Linked DNA regions of Rosistilla ulvae. The protein of the gene in region 1 binds, or shares a complex with, the protein of each later gene. Links are inferred from orthologs where the notes say so. Each region holds a gene or a part of one and is shown in the gene's direction. Other genes may lie near its edges. The genes, in order: EC9_RS19775 and trxA.

Region 1 (7,168 bases):
GGCGTTGCCGCCGCGGTTAAACGATATGGTTCGACGCGTTAGCCACCAAACCGCCCCCGAAGGGATCGCAGAAGGTAGCCGGTGGTTTGAGCGTAGCGAACACCACCGGAAACGAGAGCACAATGGATCGCCGCCCCCGGCGGGGGCGCAGAACCGTCTGCAATCCCGTTGGGATTGTGCTGCGTGATGAGGATCGCATACCGGAGGTGCGCCGCTTCGCGACGACCTCCGGCTACCATCTTGCATCCCTGCGGGAAGCGTCGAGTCCGCAGCAACCACCAATCGTTTAACCGCGTGCCCAACGGGCCGCGCGTCGAGCGCCACCAACGCGCGGGGCGTTGCCGCCGCGGTTAAACTAAGCCGCTGATTGATTTCGCCACAAAAGAAATCGCCCCACCGCTAAACCTCTGTGCTCTCGGTGGCCTCTGTGGCAGAAATGCCCCGGCCGTGGGGCGAAGCTCCGATCCTTTGCATAGCCCAGGCCAAACGGAGCGAGCCCCGCGAGCGAAGTGCCGGCCTGGGAAACGGCCCCTCCATTCCTTACGAAAGGCCCAAGGGGGCGCGAGTCGAATCCCACGAACGCGCGGGGCGTTGCCACCGCGGTTAAACGAAGCCGTCGATTGATTTCGCCACAAAACCGGTTCCCGAAGGGATCGCAGAAGGTAGCCGGTGGTTTGAGCGTAGCGAACACCACCGGAAACGAGAGCACAATGGATCGCCGCCCCCGGCGGGGGCGCACGGTCTGCAATCCCGTTGGGATTGCACGGCGCGATGGAGCTCGCATACCGGAGGTGCGCCGCTTCGCGACGACCTCCGGCTACCGTCTTGAATCCCTGCGGGAAGCGTCGAATCCGCAGCCCCCCCCCAATCGTTTAACCGCGTGCCCAACGGGCCGCGCGTCGAGCGACACCAACGCGCGGGGCGTTGCCACCGCGATTAAACTAAGCCGCTGATTGATTTCGCCACAAAAGAAATCGCCCCACCGCTAAACCTCTGTGCTCTCGGTGGCCTCTGTGGCAGAAATGCCCCGGCCGTGGGGCGAAGCTCCGATCCTTTGCATAGCCCAGGCCAAACGGAGCGAGCCCCGCGAGCGAAGTGCCGGCCTGGGAAACGGCCCCTCCATTCCTTACGAAAGGCCCAACGGGGCGCGAGTCGAATCCCACGAACGCGCAGGGCGTTGCCACCGCGGTTAAACGAAGCCGCTGATTGCGGAAAGTCTCGACGACCTCCTCCGCTACCTCCGAGCGAAAATGCCCCGAATCAGGCACCCTGGCCGGGCTCGACCGACATCGCCCGCTCGACTTCGATCGGGAACTTCAGCGGCGTTCCCTCCTCCTGCTGGTTCAGCGAATTCCATAATTGACGCAAATTGGCGTCGACTGGCGCCTGGTCGATCGTCTCGTCGTAACTGCCCGCAGGAGGCAACGGGCGCTGCCGCGGTGCCGTCGGCTCTTCGGCGACCGCCGGCCAACCGGGGCGGAGCCCCACGGTCCGATCGATCGCCAAGGAAATCAGGATCGTGGCGGTCGCGAGCAGAATCGAAGCCAGGGCGAGCGAGAGGATGCTGCGGGTGAGATCGCGGTTCATGGAATGTTCTGTGCCGCCAAACGCGGCAGATTCGAGGTTCGATTGAGATTCGTCGGCCAACGAGGCTGCCGTTCGCTCAACCACAGCATACCTCATCGATGCTGATCTTGCCCTGGCTCCAGGTGGTGGAAACCGCGCAGCGATCTATAATATGTCCGCCTTCTTTGATATGAGATGATTAGGACAAATACATTTCCCACTGCACGGAGTACCCCCTTGGTGTCGGACACGATTGAAAAAACCGTTATTATCGGCAGCGGACCGGCTGGATGGTCGGCTGCAATTTACGCAGCCCGCGCCAATTTGAATCCTGTCGTTTACGAAGGAACCGTCCGTCCGGAAATGATTCCGCTGGGACAACTGGCCTTTACCACCGAAGTCGAAAATTTTGCAGGCTTCCCGGCCGGTAACATCCGCGCGTTCGTCGAATCAGCTGTCGACAAGTCGCGGCACTGGAACCTGCCCCCCGCTCCCGCTGGCCACGAGAAAGATGGCCAACCGCACTACGCGGTTCAAGGCGTCGAACTGATGGAGCTGATGAAGCAGCAGGCCCTCAACTTCGGCACCCGCGTCGTCAGCGACGATATCGCCAGCGTCGACTTCTCCGGCGACGTCCACACCCTGACCGCTGGCAATGGCGACACCGTCAAAGCTCATACAGTGATCATCGCAACCGGAGCCCGAGCTAACTACATGGGGCTCGAATCCGAAGACGCTTACAAGAACAAAGGTGTCAGCGCGTGTGCGGTCTGCGACGGCGCATTGCCAATCTACCGCAGCAAACCCCTGGCCGTTGTTGGCGGTGGCGATTCGGCGGTCGAAGAAGCGACCTACCTGGCCAATCTCAAAGGAGCCGACACGATCTATCTGATCGTCCGTCGCGATGAGATGCGGGCGTCGAAGGTGATGCAAGAGCGAGCTCTGAACCACCCCAACATCGAGATGTGCTGGAACACAGTTGTCGACGAAGTCCTCGGCGATGGCAAGCTCGTCAACGGCCTGCGATTGCGCAGCACCGCTGACGATTCGACGCGAGAGCTGAAGGTTGGCGGGATGTTTGTCGCGATCGGGCACACCCCCAATACCGCCTTCCTCGACGGCGCGGTGACGATGAACGACAAGGGCTACATCCAGTGGACCAAGCCGTTCCGAACAAACACCAACGTCGAAGGTGTCTTTGCCGCCGGCGACGTCGCCGACGACTACTATCGCCAAGCGATCACGTCGGCCGGCACCGGCTGCATGGCCGCTCTGGACGCCGAGCGTTACCTGGCTGAAAAGTAGCCGACGCCGCCAGTCCGTCGTCTCCCATAAAAAATGCTCAACCGGTCCGCGCAAGCGACCGGTTTTTTTTGTGCCTCAGTGGAAGGTCCAGCCGCCACGCGCCAGCAGTTAATCTTTTGAATGAACCGCTTCGGCGATAGCTCCGGCTCCAACGTAGAAACTACGGCGTCACGACTCTTTTAGGCTAGCCGTTTTATAAGTCCTGAAATCACTGAATCCGCCCAAGGACTCGTAACCTCGTCCTCTACGGAGCGCAGAGGCATCAATCGGTTACGGTGCTTCTCTGTGTTCTCAGTGGCCTCGGTGGCTAAAGAAAAGCTGTCACCATTCCTCTAACCAACGCCCCGCAGGTACAGCTGCCAGCCGCAAGCGAGTGCACCTGCATTGCCGAAACGCATAGCTCCCGAGCCGCCAACGCTGCGGGGATCTCACCGACGCACTTTTTCGCATGAAAGTTGGCCTCCCAGCGACTATGCTTTCCTGTCGCCGAAGGATGAGTAAAATCCCTTTCCGGAGCCAGGAAGGGGCCGCTGGCGACGACAATAACAATCGATAAACGCAAATCCTCGAATGGCTGTCGAGCGATGGTGGCTCAACAGCTCGGACCGCGCGATCGTAGACGATGATGCTAACCAAAGAGACCTTCTTATGAAGCTTGAAATTTTAACGGGGTGGATGCTATTCGCAGTCGCGTTGCTGGGCATCGGATCAGCGGTCGGAGATGAAAATGAATCGTTTCGGATCATCGTGCCGGCCCCCGAAGGCGACCGCTTTTGTCACCTGTCCTGGCCGAAAGTTGTCAAAGCCGATGATGGCAGCATTGTTGTCGCCTACATCGCGGGAAGGAAACACGTCAATGGCGACGGATGCCCGGCGGTGTCGGTCTCCCAAGACGGCGGTCAAAGTTTCACATCGCCTGAGGTGCTGAAGACTTTCGATAGCACGATGCCGTATCAGCACGCTGCCAACCTGGCGATTGGAAAAGCCAAGGATGGTGCCATTGTTTTAATGGTGATGGCGTTTACCGATGACCTCCGCAACAACATCTACGGATGGAGATCCGAGGATCACGGCAAGACTTGGAAAAGCACGGACACTTCCGCGATCGGAGAGAGCAAAACCGGATCGGTCTTCGGCCACGTGTTCCAGGTTCCGAACGAGGGTTTGGCGGTGTGTGGCCACTACCGCAAGCCGCACGGTGACGGCCTTTGGATCGCCTACTCCAAAGACGATGGCAGAACGTGGAACCCGCCAAAAACAATCACGACAAACAAATACTACGAACCAACTTTCATCTCCACGGGCGGACGTCTGATCGGATTGGTTCGCGAAAATTCAGCACACGCCTACCATCAGTACACCAGCGATGACCGGGGCGTCAGTTGGCAATTCCAACCGAGCGTAATCCAGGGGAACAAAGATGCGAACCACCCCAGCCCATTCATCGTTTCGGATCCGACTCAGCCCGATAGACTCTATGCGCTCCAGACGGAGCGAACGGACAAAAATCAGATCAGCCTTTGGCAAGCTGAGAGCGACACGCTGCAATGGAAGCGGAACCGTCTCCTGACATCCTCTCCCGGCGTAGAGGATTTCGGCTACCCTTGGATGACGCACCTCACCGGCAATGAGTGGTTTATGGTCTATTACGCGGGTGAAAGTGATGGCCCCAACGCAATCTATGGACGGACCATCACCATTTCGCCACGGTAAGCGAAAAAGGAGCTCAACGCGCCGGCGCCACCGACGCGATCTTGATGCCGATCGACGAATCCACCCCTTGCGCCAGCGCCTGCCGTCCGCTGCTCCACCCCACCGCTCCAACTTTGGCGCACCCGCGACTGCGAGCTCGAACTCTCCCAACGGAAAAACATCCGTGTCATCGCGGCCGGCACGCCGTATAATTTGGCGTAAGGGAGGACCATAGCGATGAATTCCAACAACGATCCTGGCCGTTCATTTTTTCGTCACGAAAACATCTTCTGGATAGTCACGATAGCCGTCGCGATAGCGATCGCCCTACTAATCGTCCGCCGCGTGCTGTAGTAACCGCCCGCGGTCGTTTTCCCCGCGCACTGGCGTCCCAAATCGTTGCAGCCCAAGCTACGCGCTCTGCCGCGATCTCTCGGTGCAATCACTGCGAACAAACCTCGCCCCCTGCCTTCATGCTTGCATTACGCCGAACGACGGGTAAAATCCCATCCAGCCGTCCATGAGAGGGGCACGAGCGATGGCGTCTGAACAAGCCTCCCCCTAAGCAACGAAGCCCATCGCAATCGACGACATTGACCAAAGTGAGTCGTACCACGCGAGGTCGTCGATGGGTTGCTAACACAACACGCAACCTCCCGAGAACAATCCTAAATCCCCGATTCTCACTAACAACACCGGTGAGAACCATAGTTCGTCGATAAATGATTTAGCTCTATATATGTCTCTAAGACCAACACCTGATACCGTTTTCACACCACGTGCAGCTTCTATCAATCCAGATATGTATGTGGCACGAGAAGAGCTTGAAAGAGCGCTCCGCAATGGTCTGAATAGCCAACAGCACCTGCTCATCCATGGTGACAGCGGAACTGGTAAATCCTGGCTGTACAAGAAGGTGCTGTCCGACTTAGATGTCCACTTTGAGGTTGCAAATCTCGCTAACGCTTCTAGGCTCGGTTCAATCACCAATGAATTGGCAAACCTCGTCTCGCGTCACGAGATCGCTGAGAAGACGGGATACTCTGAAAGCAAATCTGCTGAACTAAACACGATCGTAGCAAAAGGCAGACTGGACCATACGGGACAATACGAACTGGGGCAGAAGGAACCCTTCGAGTCTTGTCTTGCAGCTATTCGGCAACGCGCCGGTTCGCGATCTGGCATATTGGTTCTAGACAATCTTGAAGCAGCTTTCACGGACCAATTTCTCAAAGAGCTTGCTGATCTTCTGATCCTCTGTGACGACGAACGTTACGCGTACTACGACGTCAAACTACTGATTGTGGGAGTTCCAAGCGGAGTACGGGAGTACTACTACAAGACGCCCCACCACGCGACAGTCGCCAATCGCCTGAGAGAGCTTCCCGAGGTGTCGCGTCTATCACTTACGCAATGCAGGTCGCTTGTGGAGAAGGGATTTGAGAAACGACTACGGTATACAGTCGAAGACCCCAGTTCGGTATACAAACATGTTGCTTGGGTTACGGATCGCATTCCGCAGATGATCCATGAGTACTGTCTCGAAGTTGCCAACCTGATACATCACTCAGGGTGCACGGTCGACTCAGACACGCTCGAAAGGGCAGACGAGCTTTGGCTCTCGCAATCTATGTACCACGGCTACGCCGTGGTTGAACAACATATGAACGAACGAGACACCAAGGCCGGTCGGCGAAATCAAACGCTGTTCGCTTTGGGTTGCACGGAAAATGAACATGTCAAGGCATCCGACGTTGAAGAATTGATTCGACGAGAGTTTCCCAATTCAACAAGCGGAACCACGCTCAATGTCACCCAGATTCTTGCGCAGCTCGGTAAAGGAGACCAACCTGTTCTCAAGCGAACGCCAAAAGGAGATGCGTATGCCTTCGCTGACCCAAGGTATAGGATGGCGTTGCGTGCAATGATGATGAAAACGGCAGATGAGCGTGTCGAGAAGGTCCCATTGACAAACAAGTAAACGACGAACCATTGGATGCAACGGAGCGGCAGTGGTCCGGTTTCTCGTGACATCAATATCAGCTCCCGCCGCCCGCTGATCCCGGTCGTTACATGCCAGTAGAAGACATGCGATTCATCCGCGATTCATAAAACGAACAACGTCGGTTCGACACCATGCCGGTGTGCAATAGTGGCCGCATGATCACTGCGACGATGCAGAAAAGGTTCCAGGACTCAAAGTCTGTTTTGAGTCCTGGAACCTTTTCCTATCCCAAAATGAGATCGTAGCCGGCGATTCTAAGCGGCGACCGAACCATGCGATGATACGGAGCGACGGTCGTTGCCCTTTACGCAATGTTGCAGCTCACGGCCGCCGCCCGCATAACGCTGGCCATAGTCGGCGGACTCAAATCTCTCGTTATGAATTCATGACCAAACCTATTAAAGCACACAAAAGAGGTCACATACTTGCCATCGTCATGATTGGCATCGTCGTATGGAGATGTCACCGATGCATATTCCTTGAATTCACAGGTGAACGTGCTAGGGCAACAATTGAAGAGATACATGAATCGTCTTCGCGTAAATACGGAGGATGGTCGGACTGGTACCTCTTGCTCTACACTGGAAAAAACGGAATCGA
Region 2 (7,048 bases), 940 kb from region 1 along the record:
TCAGGGTGGCGGTCAATTTCATCTCAGTATTTGCGCGGGTTGGAACTTCGTCCAACAGAACTTCAAACCGGAAGGTCTCTCCAGGACTGAAGATCAAATGTCGCCGCGGGTAGATCAACTTTGTCGGCATCGGTTCCACTCGCGCAACAACACGAATATCCCCAGGAAGTTCATAGACCGCTTGCTTGCGAGCAAGCGTCGCCAAATCGATCTGATGTGTCTCCGCGGTGGAACCGATCGCACTCTCTCCCTGCACCCCAAACAACAGGACGGTCGTCTCGGTTAGATCCGCTTCAAAGACGAACCCGCCGTGCGTTTGAGGAAGCCCAGCGAAGATGTCGATCTCGTCGACCGACCATTGGACCGACGCGACTTCATCCCCCACTGTCCCCAACCGCTGGAAGTTCAGAATCTCGCTTCCGCGCAGCGCCATCTTGCCGGTGATCCGTTGCGGCCGCTCGCTTTCCCATTCCACCCACACCCGTTTGAAACCGACGGCGCGACTCTCGGCGTCGACGGGGCGCTGCGGTTCTCCACGTTTGTTCTGGAATGGCGGCAGCGGCGGCGTCCGCTGCCCAACGTCGGTTCGCTTCGAAAACGGCTGAACCTCTTCGGCACGCGCCGCCGCGTGTCCGATCAGCATCGCGATTAATAGCGTTCGGGTGATTTGATTTAATCGGTTCATCGCGTTTCCACCACTATGGCGTTTTCGATTGCCAATACGGCCGCATCGGCAAAGGCCCGACAACGGGCGCATCCACGAATCGGTATCGTCGGCACAATCGGTGGTAAATCAGGCGAAGTCGGCATGCTCGATACGATCCCTACTCCCGGTGGTGTGGGTCGTTCGGGTCAGGCAATCTGTACTTTGCTAGCGTCGCACCAGCGGCAGACCTTGTCCCTCCCCCGCAGCCAAGCGGCAGCCCCAGTCCATGTCTCAATAGAAGGCTCAGCCGCCACACGACAGCGTCCGGCTGATTTGCCTCACGCAAAAACAGACTTCCCCTTGGAACAGACTGCGGACACCTTGCAACCGCCGTGCTATCGCACCGATAATGGCAACTTGTTCCCCCGCAACCATTTCGCAAAACGGGGAGCAGCGCCCGAGGGCAACACCGGCGGGCCCAGCAGCACGGTCCCAGGCAGCATTCCACACGGGCGGATCGGCCACGCGAAAACCACGGGTTCCCGACGCATGACATCGCAACGAAAGCTTCGCTACGAATCGCTCGAAGCCCGCCGTCTGCTGGCCAGCGACATCACGATTGTTCCAGGATTCCCCAGCGATTCGAACGCGATCGATCATCGCAACCAACCGCTATTGGCACCGCTGCACGCCGCTGCTGTCGAAATCGCCGTATCCCCAGGCCATGCAACCGACGGTTTGATTCACGAATCGGAGGGGCGTGTCGTCGTCGTCGACAGTTCACAACAGACAGGCTTTGCCAGCCGGCTGTGGATCTTCGACCGCGACGATCATGGCGGCTTGAGGCCGGCTCGCGATGTCATCGATCCTGGTTTTCATGTCGACCGAATGCTGATCGACGGTGATCGCGCGATCGTCTTTGGGACTCAGTGGACGTGGCAACAGGGGACTTCCGAATCGGCATCGTTGGACGGCGTTCCCCTGCAAACATTGGTCGCGACGATCGACCTGCAAACGCCATCCCCATCGCCGCGGCAAGCGATCCAACAAACCGTGCCAGGCCTTCTCAAAGAGCTGCATCTTGCGGACCGGCATTTGATCCTGGTGATGCACTCCGAACTACCAACGATCGCGACGATCGATCGGCAACCAGCACCTGAAACCGTCCATTCGTTTGCGATCACCGACGACGGCCTCCGCGAGATCGCGTCGCAGCCGATCTCCGCCGGGATCACACGACCGTTGGGCGATCGCTTGCTGACCCTGACTACGCGCGACGACACGACGGAGCCCTTCAACATGCAGGACTCCGAAAACGTCGGTGTCCCGCTGCACAACTGGCTCACCCAATACGCGGTCGGCGCGGGGGCGATCGCTCCAGTTGCCGAGATCGATTTGGGCAGCGGATGGATCGGCAGTTTCCAAATCGCCAACGACCAAACGGCAACCGCCGTTCGCACCGTTCAATCCGACGGTTCGGGAATCGCCACGTCGATCGACATCTTGGATCTATCGGGCGATTCGATCCGTTTATTCGATTCGTTGACGGTGGCAAACTTCGCCGGCTACGCAATCGCCGCCCAGCCCGATTTTGTCTTGTTATATGACCAAGCAACTCCCGAGTGGTTGGTTTTGGTCGACATCCAATCGCAGCACCCCGGAACGGCCCAGCCCGTTCGCCAGATCGAACTCGATTCCGATTGGACCTTGCATCCCGAAGGGCTACGGATGTCGAACAATCGCGTTGTTGTCCTCGCCACACGCCCCCTGCACGTCGATCCAATCGACCGCTTGCGCGATCTATCGATCGATGGCGACCAAGGGACAGCGGCGTTGTTGCTAACGATTTCTCTGGACGATGCAAAACTCGTCGCCATCAGTCCGCTTGGCAACCTTTCCAACACGCTGCCCCACCCCGCGCTGCACTCGATCGACGCGGCGCGCGATCGCGTCGGGATGTTTATCGAGCAACACGAATCCGATACCGCCAAGGGTTCGGGATTTTTATATGGCCATCTAGATGACGCCGGGAACTTTGTCGCCGAAGGACTGCTTCGCGATCTACAGCCCGATGATGAGATCGACATCGATCCTCGGCGCCTGATGGCCCGCGGCGACGGACAGCTCGCGCAACATCGCTGGGATCAACCCGATCAGCCCGCGATGCAGATGCCCCTTGTCGATCCGAACGGACCGACGTAACCGAACGTTGTGGGGTGCCAACGGCCGGAAAAGAGTCTCGCAACGGACTACCTCTACCCTACGGAGCGACCTGATCGATCTTCGCCGCCAGGATGAAATCGTTTTCGCTCAGCCCGCCGATCGCGTGGGTGCTCAGTTCGATGTTGACCTTTCGGTAGCCGATCAGGTGGACGTCGGGATGGTGCCCGTCCTGCTCGGCCACTTCCGCCACGCGGTTCAGGAACTCCATCCCCTGCACAAAGTGCTTCACATTCCACTGCTTGCGAATCCATTTCTCGTCGTCGGACAACTGCCAGCCCGGAAGGTTTTGCAACTGCTTCTGGGCTTCGGCCGCCGAACAAGGGTCCACTCCCCCCTCGCACGGCTTGCATTTTTTCTTCGCCAATTGATCCATTGAACTGATATCCATCGAGGGAACCTTTCGATTGTGAGAGATGAACCGACCTATATCTCACTGTACGGCGATCCGGAAAGCCTTGGCAAGGATCTCGGCACGAGATTCGCTCATGAATCTGGGCGGTTTGAAATCCGCATGCCAAATTGACACTTTCCACCGTTGCGCTACAATTTTGTTCTTCGATGGACAGTTCGACCAAGCATCGAATTTCTGAAACGCATGTTCTCAGAGGCGGCATCGGCTGCCTCGATCACACCAAACTGGAGTAGTAGTTATGGCTGGAAACGTAGCCGAATTCACCGATCAAAATTTCGACACCGAAGTGCTCCAGTCGGATGCGCCTGTTCTGGTCGATTTCTGGGCGCCTTGGTGCGGTCCCTGCCGTCAGATCGCGCCGATGATCGAAGAACTGGCCGGTGAAAACCCCGATCTGAAAATCGGTAAGGTCAACATCGACGAAAACCCCGGCGCTGCACAGAAGTACGGCGTCAGCAGCATCCCAACCATCTTGGTCTTCAAGAATGGTGAGATCTCCGAAAGCTTCGTCGGCGTTCGCCCGAAGGGTTCGCTGCAAGCGGCACTGGATACCGCCAAGGCGTAACGCCTGCGGAATCGATAGCTAAGCGGGAATGTGACCCGAGTGACATAATTGTGATCCCACGGAGAGAGACGGCCGCAAGCTGCTTTCTTCCGTGGCGTCACCGATTAGACTGTCCTCTGCTCACGTTGGGCTTTCGATTCCTCCTGCACAGGTGTATCCGACTGTGACCTCCCACCCCGCCTTCCCCTCCCTCCTATCGTTTCGCTCCGCACCGTTCTCTGCCTCGCTGCGTGTTGCGATACTCACCCTCATCTGCCTGCCCAATTTCTCTGCGGCACAGGACAACCCCGCCGATAAACTGATCTCTGAAGGTCGCATGCTGTTGCCAGCTGGAACGCTGGAGATCGACCAACCGCTGGAGATCGATCTGTCGAAGACGGGGCCGCTGCATATCGTTGGCCAAGGTCATTCGCGGATCGTGATGAATGGCCCCGGCCCCGCAATCCGGATCACTGGGACGCTCAAAGGAACCGCCGCCCCGAAAACGATCAAGCCGCAGGTCTTTGAAAAAGAGAACGCACCGCTGATCGCCGGTTTCGAAATCATCGGCAATCACCCCGAAGCCGACGGGATCGAACTGGTCGGTGTGATGCAGCCGACGATCCGCGATCTGACGATTCGCAAATCGCGGCACGCGATCCGACTGACCTCGCGGAACCGCAATCTGATCGTCAGCGATTGCCACCTGTATGAAAACAGCGGCGCCGGCGTCTACTTCGACCACGTCAGTTTGCACCAAGCCAACATCGTCGGTTCGCACATCAGTTACAACGCTGCGGGAGGCGTCGTGATCCGCGGCGGCGATGTCCGCAACGTCCACATTGCCGGCTGTGACATCGAAGCGAACATGGGGACTCCCGACGCTCCGGCAGCCGCCAACGTGCTGCTGGATTCCGAAGAGGGAAGCATCGGTGAGGTGGCGATCACTGGCTGCACGATCCAACACACCCACCACGGCAAGGATTCGGCCAACATCTGGATCGACTTACAAAGCAACCGGCAGAAGTTCACCGAAGAACTGCGGCACGGCAACGTCACGATCTCCGGCAACATCCTGTCCGACGTCCAGCACAATATCTACGTCCAGAACACCCGTGGCGTGGCGATCACCGGCAACACGATTTGGAAGGGATACGACCGCAACATCCTGCTGAAAAACTGCGAAGCGGTTGTCGTCTCGGGGAACACCTTCGACCGCAACCCGCGATACGGTTACGGCGATGCCTCCGACGCCAAACTTGGCATCCGGCTGACCCAGTGCAGCGGATGCCTGCTGGTCGCCAACGCGATCAATGGCGTGGGCGATGTCGACGGAGCGATCGAACTGCACCGCTGCAGCCAGATTGTCTTCAGTCAATCGACGGTCCGCGGCTTCCCGAAAGCGGGGGTCCTGTTGGACGAATGCGTCCAATCGATCGTCAACAACTGTATCGTCACCGAAGAAAATGCAGCCGCCAAAGCGATTCGGCAGCTGGGGGGCGAGGGGAATCGGATCGCGGAAAACATGGTCATCGAGACCCCCTGAAATCCCCAACAGGGTTATCCAGTGTTTTAATCTTAGGTATCAGCCGAAGCGCAAACACTTATTAGCCCTGATTCCCCAACACCCCAAGTTGTCGGTCTTTCCAGGGTGTGCGACAATGCGTTCAGAAGGGACCTTCTGAATTCGAGATATTGCAAGCAGCGAGGAGCCGCGAGTGGAGATTTGGCCAGCGATTGATTTGCGTGGTGGCAAATGCGTTCGTTTGAAACAGGGTGATTACGCCCGCGAGACCGTCTTCAGCGACGAGCCGGCCACGATGGCGCGGCAGTGGGTCAGCCGAGGCGCCCAGTTCCTGCACCTGGTCGATCTGGACGCCGCTCGCGGCGCACCGATCCCCGAAAACCGACAAGCGATCGCCGACATCCTGCACGCTGTCGATGTTCCCTGCCAACTGGGCGGCGGCGTTCGCGATGACGCGGCGATCGATGACCTGTTTGGTCTCGGACTGTCGCGTCTGATCGTCGGCAGTGCGGCGCTGAAGCAGCCCGATTGGTTCGCGCGGATGTGCGATCGTTATCCAAAACGACTGGCCGCTGGGATCGATGCCCGCGACGGCATGGTCGCTACCGATGGCTGGTTGGAAACAAGCCAACGATCTGCTGTCGATCTGGCGAAGGATCTTCGCAGTAAGACCGAAAACATCGCGGCGATCATCTACACCGACATCGCCAAAGACGGAATGCTCTCGGGCCCCAACTTGGAAGCTCTGGCGGAGATGCGGGCCGCGACCGACATCCCCGTGATCGCCAGCGGTGGCGTGACGACTGTCGAAGACGTTCGTCAACTGACGGCGCAAAACACGCACGCCTGCATCATCGGTCGGGCTCTCTACGACGGCTGCTTGGATCTGCCGGCGGCTCTCGCCGCTGTTACGGAAGTTCTGCAAGCATCCGGCGGCGACTCTGCAAACGCCTAACGTTGCGTTAACACTCCAGGTTCGCGAGACCGCTCCGGCGGTCGCGTACCAAACGCACTACGCAAAACATCGGGAAACAGCCACGGTTTTCATTTCGGAAACCGTGGCGGCTTCTAACATCTCGATGAACCAACGCATCGGCGACGTCTATAAAAAAGAAAAGGCGGCACGCCTTAGATGACGTGCCGCGCTTTGCAGACTCAAAGGGTATGAGCCCAGGCGGGAAAGATAAGGGCGGGAATGCGATCAGGACGATCGCATCGTAGTGAGGTGGGATTCGAACAAAGGTGGGAAAGTTAACTGGCGATGCGACCAGAACAGCCGCATCTCGGGAGGGAGTGATTCAAACATGGGCAACTGATGGATCAAGCGATATCACCGATTACTTCAACGGCCCTTCTAGTTCAAAATCGACAGCGTTTTCGCCATCGCTGACTTCGGCGGTTAGGCCCGACATCTTGGAACTGCTGTATTTCGTCGGAACCAAAAGCTTTGGATCCGAGGCGGGATCTTCGGGAGACCCGGTCGCCAGTTCGATCGCGGAGATCGTCACGGCATGTCGGCCGACAACCGCTCCATCTTCGGGATCATAGGTCTTCAGGCTATAGCTGCCATCGGGCTGGATCTCTCCCGTCGCAGGCGGTCCACCGCCGCTGGGGATAAACATCACGGTCCCAGTTGTCACCGGGGCCCCCTTATAGACAACCTTTCCTTTTACCGGTGCCGTCGCAACCCGCTTTTCA

Evidence for each region.
Region 2: the proteins of EC9_RS19775 (region 1) and trxA are in contact, whole or in part, in a crystal structure (PDB 1F6M), measured with the Escherichia coli proteins. The link is inferred for Rosistilla ulvae from one-to-one orthologs.

The regions. Positions count from the first base shown.
Region 1 is NZ_CP036261.1:5,585,743-5,592,910, reverse strand. The notes cover bases 872-3,838. They hold EC9_RS19775 (FAD-dependent oxidoreductase), read left to right. Parts: upstream 872-1,806; coding sequence 1,807-2,871; downstream 2,872-3,838. Other genes in these bases: EC9_RS19770 (sialidase family protein), read left to right, coding at 3,520-3,838; EC9_RS19780 (hypothetical protein), read right to left, coding at 1,261-1,587. In the rest of the region: more of EC9_RS19770, read left to right, coding at 3,839-4,584; EC9_RS19765 (ATP-binding protein), read left to right, coding at 5,303-6,544; EC9_RS19760 (DUF3592 domain-containing protein), read left to right, coding at 6,954-7,168.
Region 2 is NZ_CP036261.1:6,531,661-6,538,708, forward strand. What follows is about bases 2,336-5,182. They hold trxA (thioredoxin), read left to right. Parts: upstream 2,336-3,519; coding sequence 3,520-3,846; downstream 3,847-5,182. Other genes in these bases: EC9_RS23270 (hypothetical protein), read left to right, coding at 2,336-2,848; EC9_RS23275 (4a-hydroxytetrahydrobiopterin dehydratase), read right to left, coding at 2,907-3,257; EC9_RS23285 (right-handed parallel beta-helix repeat-containing protein), read left to right, coding at 4,163-5,182. Also shown: EC9_RS26740 (alpha-amylase family protein), read right to left, coding at 1-685; more of EC9_RS23270, read left to right, coding at 1,196-2,335; more of EC9_RS23285, read left to right, coding at 5,183-5,371; hisA (1-(5-phosphoribosyl)-5-[(5-phosphoribosylamino)methylideneamino]imidazole-4-carboxamide isomerase), read left to right, coding at 5,544-6,305; EC9_RS23295 (hypothetical protein), read right to left, coding at 6,688-7,048. UniProt on the Escherichia coli protein: Participates in various redox reactions through the reversible oxidation of its active center dithiol to a disulfide and catalyzes dithiol-disulfide exchange reactions.